DNA from 3 places in the Vibrio sp. E150_018 genome. Region 1 is predicted to be linked to each of the others. Evidence: predicted binding sites of a transcription regulator. Region 1 holds the regulator's gene; each other region holds the start of a gene.

Region 1 (2,283 bases):
AATCCTGATAATGCTTATAAATATACTGCCAAAGGTAATACGGTTGCGGTTATTTCAAATGGTACGGCTATTCTAGGTTTAGGTAATTTAGGCCCATTGGCATCAAAACCTGTGATGGAAGGTAAAGCGCTTTTATTTAAGCGTTTTGCTGACTTAGACTCGATTGATATTCAAGTGAAACACCGCACTATCGATGAGTTTGTCGATACCGTTGCAAACATCGCGGATACTTTTGGTGGCATTAACTTAGAGGATATTAAAGCCCCAGACTGTTTTGAGATTGAGCGTCAGTTAATTGAGCGCTGTGATGTGCCGGTTTTCCACGATGACCAACACGGTACAGCCATTGTTACGGCTGCTGGTATGCTGAATGCCATTGAGCTACAAGGAAAAAAATTATCTGAGTGTAAAATTGTTTGTTTAGGCGCAGGGGCAGCAGCGGTTGCCTGTATGGAACTATTGATCAAATGTGGCGCATTACGTGAAAAAATCTACATGCTAGATCGTAAAGGCGTGATTCATACTCGTCGTGATGATTTGAATGAATATAAGCAATTGTTTGCCAACAATACAGACATGCGTACTTTGGAAGATGTGATTGCAGGGGCGGATTTATTCTTAGGCGTTTCTGGTCCAAACCTTCTACCACCTGAAGCTCTAGCATTAATGGCTGATAAACCTGTGGTATTTGCTTGCTCAAACCCAGATCCAGAAATCAAACCTGAACTGGCAGAAAAAGTGCGTAATGATTTAATTATGGGTACTGGTCGTAGTGACTATCCGAATCAAGTAAACAACGTTATTTGTTTCCCATTCATTTTCCGCGGTGCATTAGATGTGCGTGCTAGTGAAATTAATACCGAAATGAAATTAGCAGCAGTGGAAGCGATTCGTCAATTAGCAAAACAAGAAGTGCCAGTAGAAGTCCTGAAAGCTGCTGGTGTTGATTCACTATCATTTGGCCCAGACTACATCATTCCAAAACCAATGGACCCGCGTTTGCTTTCTAAAGTTGCGGGTGCAGTCGCTCGCGCAGCAGTGGAGTCGGGCGTTGCTCGTATTGAGTTGCCAGAGCAGTATAAGTAAAAAGATAAACTCGAATGCTAGGGCGCTTCGCTTCTCGTAGCTCGAATACAACAAAGCCCGCTCAAATCATTTGAGCGGGCTTTGTTTTTCTTTTTCGATAAACGAGTTACGACAATCCGAGTAACGTATTAATCATCAAACGCTTCGAATTCAATGCCCATTTCGGTCATTAAACGTTTTACTTCTGTTGGGATGTCATCTGGGCGATCTTTACGTAAATCTTCATCAGTTGGTAAAGGTTGCCCTGTATAAGCATGCAAGAATGCCTCACACAATAGTTCACTGTTGGTCGCATGGCGCAAGTTGTTGACTTGGCGGCGAGTGCGTTCATCGGTTAATACTTTAAGAACTTTTAATGGGATAGAAACCGTGATCTTTTTAACTTGTTCGCTTTTCTTTCCATGCTCTGCATATGGGCTAATGTACTCACCGTTCCAATCTGCCATCACGCACCTTCGTTGTTTAATATCTGTAATTTTAGTGGCTAAGTGCTAATTTTAGGGGCATTTACCGCCGAAAGTAAAGACATTTAGATGGCTAGAGGTCTTGACGTCCTAATTACCTAGGGATAAAGTACTAGTATACCTAAGTGACTTGGGTATATATCTTATTTTTAGCCATGCCATTGTAGGTGGATTTTTATACTTGGGTATATGATCCTTATTACTTCAAAGCAGTACATAGTTTTAATTTTTTAATTGCGTTTGTGCAAATAGCGCTTTGGAAAGATTTTAGTATAGTGGTTTATATTGATTGCGATTGCAAAAGGAAAGGAATACGCCAATGAGTTCAAGAAAGCCAGCAACTGTCGCCGTTCGTACCGGTATTGAATCGGATAGCCAATATCATGCGGTGGTTCCACCGATTTATCTATCGACCAACTATGGCTTTCCAGCTTTTGGTGAAGTGCCTAAGTATGACTACACTCGCTCTGGTAACCCTAACCGTGGTTTGCTTGAACAAACATTATCTGAACTTGAAGAAGGTGCTGGTGCAGTCATCACTAACTGTGGTACGTCTGCACTAAATTTATGGGTTTCAGCCTTTATTGGCCCTGATGATCTGATTATTGCACCACATGACTGCTACGGCGGCACCTACCGCTTATTTAATACTCGAGCACAAAAAGGCGATTTTAAAGTTCAGTTTGTTGACCAATCAAATCAGACAGAATTTGATGCCGCTATCGAGAAAAAG
Region 2 (2,283 bases), on a different contig from region 1:
GATTGAAGTCGGCTCTGCAATACCGATAGCGTAAGAAAGTTGAATTTCACAACGATCCGCAAGGCCAGCTGCTACGATATTTTTGGCTACATAACGGGCTGCATAAGCCGCTGAACGGTCAACTTTCGATGGATCTTTACCAGAGAATGCACCACCACCGTGACGAGCTGCGCCACCGTATGTATCAACGATGATTTTACGGCCAGTAAGGCCACAGTCACCCATTGGACCACCGATAACAAAACGACCGGTTGGGTTAATAAAGAATTTAGTTTCTTTGTTTAACCACTCAGAAGGCAATACTGGTTTGATGATTTCTTCCATTACCGCTTCGCGTAGATCCGGTGTTGAGATAGAATCACAGTGTTGGGTTGAAAGTACTACTGCATCAATACCAACAATCTTTCCTTGATCGTATTGGAAAGTAACTTGAGATTTGGCATCAGGACGCAAGAAATTAAGTTTGCCGCTTTTACGTACTTCAGCTTGCTTTTGAACTAGTAGGTGAGAGTAAGTAATTGGTGCCGGCATCAATACGTTAGTCTCGTTGCATGCATAACCAAACATAATACCTTGGTCGCCAGCACCTTGATCTTTAGGGTCTGCCTTATCAACACCTTGATTAATGTCAGGTGATTGCTTACCAATGGTGTTTAATACTGCGCAAGAGTCGGCATCAAAGCCCATGTCAGAGTGTATGTAACCAATTTCATGAACAGTTTCGCGAGTAATTTCTTCAATATCAACCCAAGCTGAAGTGGTAACTTCACCACCTACCATTACCATACCGGTTTTTACGTAAGTTTCACACGCCACACGTGCTTTAGGATCTTGCTCTAGGATTGCATCCAATACCGCATCAGAAATTTGATCAGCAATTTTGTCTGGATGGCCTTCAGATACAGATTCTGAAGTAAATAAATGCTTAGCCATGTGTGAGTGCTCCACTTTGAATCATGCCAATTCATCGCTTGATGAATGCAGTTAAGTTAGAAAAGACGCGTCCTTATATAGCTAATGCTATGAATCGCGCCTTTTAAAAACAATAAATTTTGTAGGTGTTTCTACATCTAGACGTCTATTCTAGTTTTGATTGGTCGAATTACAAGCCTTTTTTATCTTTTTGCTATTCCGTTGTCTCGAAAGTAGGATGGTAAAGGAGATGAAGGTGTTTATTAATTCGCCTTTTTATTTATTGATGTATTCGATTGCGTTCCCATAATTTCTAGTGCTGAGGGGAAATTATGTGACAATGCTAAAAAAGCAAAAAAAATAACCCCAAAAGAGAAAATATCAAGTGGTTAACGTTTGCAGTCATGCAGTCGCTTTGCGACAATACCACGCAGAATTTAAAGCAAGTTGATGTAGTCGGCGAGCTTTCCCAACCTTAATAAATCGCTTATGCACTTTTAATGCACAAATCAGGAGCAGACATGACGTCTCGTAAAGATCTAGCAAATGCAATCCGCGCACTTAGCATGGACGGTGTTCAACAGGCTAATTCCGGCCACCCAGGCGCCCCAATGGGCATGGCCGATATCGCTGAAGTTCTTTGGCGTGGTCATTTGAATCACAACCCACAAAACCCTGAGTGGTTTGATCGCGATCGTTTCGTGCTTTCAAATGGCCACGGTTCGATGCTGATTTACTCTTTGCTTCACCTTTCTGGTTATGACCTTCCACTTTCAGAACTGAAAAATTTCCGCCAACTGCATTCAAAAACACCAGGTCACCCTGAGTATGGTTATGCACCAGGTATTGAAACCACTACTGGTCCACTAGGCCAAGGTATCACTAATGCTGTTGGTATGGCATTAGCTGAAAAGTCATTAGCGGCTCAGTTTAACCGTGAAGGCCACGATATCGTTGATCACTACACTTATACCTTCTTAGGTGATGGCTGTTTGATGGAAGGTATTTCACACGAAGCGGCTTCTTTAGCGGGTGTGTTGGGCCTAGGTAAATTGGTTGCATTCTGGGATGACAACGGTATTTCTATCGATGGTCACGTAGAAGGTTGGTTTGCCGATGATACGCCTAAGCGCTTTGAGTCTTACGGTTGGCATGTCATTCCTGCGGTCGATGGTCACGATTCTGATGCCATTGAAGCGGCGATTCAAGCGGCTAAAGCGGATCCTCGTCCAACGCTTATCTGTACTAAAACGGTTATTGGTTTTGGTTCTCCAAACAAAGCGGGCACACACGATTGTCACGGCGCTCCACTCGGTGCTGACGAAATTACAGCGACTAAAGCTCAACTAGGTTGGGAACACGGTCCATTTG
Region 3 (2,283 bases), on a different contig from region 1:
GTTCAAAAGAATTAAAAATCTACATGAGCCGTGTGTTTGAGCGTGATTCATTCTTAGCTTCATTAACAGAAGCTGAACGAGAAATGCGTTTGGTTCGTTAATCATGGATATGGACAAAATGACACCAAGGCGCCCTTATTTGGTACGTGCGTTTTATGAATGGTTAGTGGATAATGAATTGACACCACACCTAGTCGTGGAAGCAACATTACCTGGTGTTCGTGTACCGGTAGAGTTTGTACAAGATGGACAAATTATTTTGAATGTTGCGCCACGAGCGGTTGGTAACTTAGAAATCAGTAATGATGCCATTATGTTCAATGCTCGCTTTAGCGGCCGTCCACATTCAGTCATTGTTCCTATGTATGCGGTACAAGCTATCTATGCACGTGAAAATGGCGCTGGAACTATGTTTGAACCTGAAAGTGCTTACACTGCTGAAATGGAGGCTGGTATCGAAGAAGAGCCAGTATCTTCACTATCAAGTGTTGATGACTTAAGCGATGAAGCTCCTGAAGCGTCAGCTACTAATGAATCTGAAGCACCGAAACCTAAAGGTCGTCCGAGTTTAACTATTGTTAAGTAGTGATAACTAAATCATTTCCTTTTCAAAAGCAGCGCACTTAATGCGCTGCTTTTTTTAGCGCTAAACTTAATCTAATGAGTCTAATACCAATCGTATTAATTATTTACTCATCCTTGCTTGCTAAAAGACTCGATAACTGCGTTAGAAATTATTTTTGTAAAATAACTACTTACCAAAAAATTTCAGCCTTGTTCTCAAGCCTTTTCTCAGCGCAATTTTTGATCACCTAATTAATGTGATTGGTATAAATAAGCTTGAAAGACCTTCTAAATATTCCTTCTCGACATTCCAATTTGTCTTGATATACTCGTAGGTGTTTAGACGTCTAGATTGCTTATGGAGAGAGTGCAATGCCAATCAAGATTCCCGATCAACTTCCTGCTTCTGATATTTTACGTCAGGAAAGAATCTTTATTATGTCGGAGACTCGTGCAACTACGCAGATGATCCGTCCACTTAAAGTGTTGATCTTAAATTTGATGCCGAAAAAAATTGAGACGGAAACTCAGTTCTTACGTTTACTTTCAAATAGTCCGTTACAAGTTGATATTGAACTGCTGCGTATTGATGACCGCCCAAGTAAAAATACCCCAACAGAACATTTGAATAATTTTTATCGTCAATTTGATACAGTAAAAAACCGAAACTTTGATGGTTTGATTATTACGGGCGCACCATTAGGGCTAGTACAATTTGAAGATGTGGTTTATTGGGATCATTTACAGACGATAATGTCATGGGCTAAAGATCACGTAACGTCTACATTATATGTTTGTTGGGCAGCGCAAGCAGGCTTAAAGCTTCTGTATAACTTGCCGAAACGTACGCGTAAAGAGAAGCTATCAGGTGTGTATCATCATGATGTGGTTAGCGAGTTTCATCCGGTAGTTAGAGGATTTGATGATAACTTCTTAGCGCCTCACTCTCGCTATGCCGACTTTACCGCTGAATACTTATCTGAACATACAACTTTAGATATTTTAGCCACTTCTGAGGATGCTGGCGTTTACCTCGCGAGTAGCAAAGATAAACGACATGTATTTGTCACAGGACACCCCGAATATGATTCTCATACTCTACACAATGAATATGTGCGAGATCTAGCTGAAGGGATGGAGCCTGCAATTCCTGTGAACTATTATCCAAATGATAATCCAGATAATCCACCGATTGCCAGTTGGAGAAGTCATGGTCATTTGTTATTTTCTAATTGGTTAAATTACTGTGTTTACCAGCAAACGCCTTACGATCTTGACCATTTTTCGATAGAGAATTTTACTAAAGATGATTGATAAATAAAGTCTTAGTACAGTTTAGTATCGATAAACTTAGTAGTAATAAAAAAGCAGCATAACTATTTGGAATTACGCCTTAACGTTATGCTGCTTTTTTTGTGAAGCGTTGTGATTGGTATTAATTAACTTGGCTTATTTTCCTGATCTTGCGAATCCGCTTCTACTTGCGCGCGTAGTTGATCCGCTTCTTCCATTTGTTTTTGTACCACTTTGGCTTTATTGATCATTGGGGTAATCGTTGAGCCTTGAATTAGGATCGAGAATACCACTACCGCATAGGTCATCACCATGATGATCTCTTTAATATCAATATTACCATCGGTTACAAAGTACTTATCATGTGGAATCGATAGTGCCATAGCCAGTGCTAAACCACCACGTAGCCCCCCCCAAGTTAGGATT

Evidence for each region. The regulator MetJ, encoded in region 1, represses methionine synthesis genes. The targets are predictions, from matches to a motif close to TTAGACNTNTANANGTCTAA.
Region 2: the regulator MetJ is predicted to act here: its motif matches at 1,063-1,082, upstream of metK (methionine adenosyltransferase).
Region 3: the regulator MetJ is predicted to act here: its motif matches at 904-923, upstream of metA (homoserine O-succinyltransferase MetA).

Annotation. Positions count from the first base shown of each region.
Region 1 covers NZ_JBHGNY010000006.1:87,814-90,096, forward strand. The annotation lists gene ACE3G9_RS08305 (malic enzyme-like NAD(P)-binding protein) at 1-1,086, shown strand, start outside; gene metJ (met regulon transcriptional regulator MetJ) at 1,215-1,532, opposite strand; gene ACE3G9_RS08315 (O-succinylhomoserine (thiol)-lyase) at 1,870-2,283, shown strand, end outside.
Region 2 covers NZ_JBHGNY010000002.1:240,183-242,465, forward strand. The annotation lists gene metK (methionine adenosyltransferase) at 1-933, opposite strand, end outside; gene tkt (transketolase) at 1,434-2,283, shown strand, end outside.
Region 3 covers NZ_JBHGNY010000002.1:144,717-146,999, forward strand. The annotation lists gene sspA (stringent starvation protein SspA) at 1-101, shown strand, start outside; gene sspB (ClpXP protease specificity-enhancing factor) at 104-586, shown strand; gene metA (homoserine O-succinyltransferase MetA) at 937-1,878, shown strand; gene ACE3G9_RS03340 (cation:proton antiporter) at 2,004-2,283, opposite strand, start outside.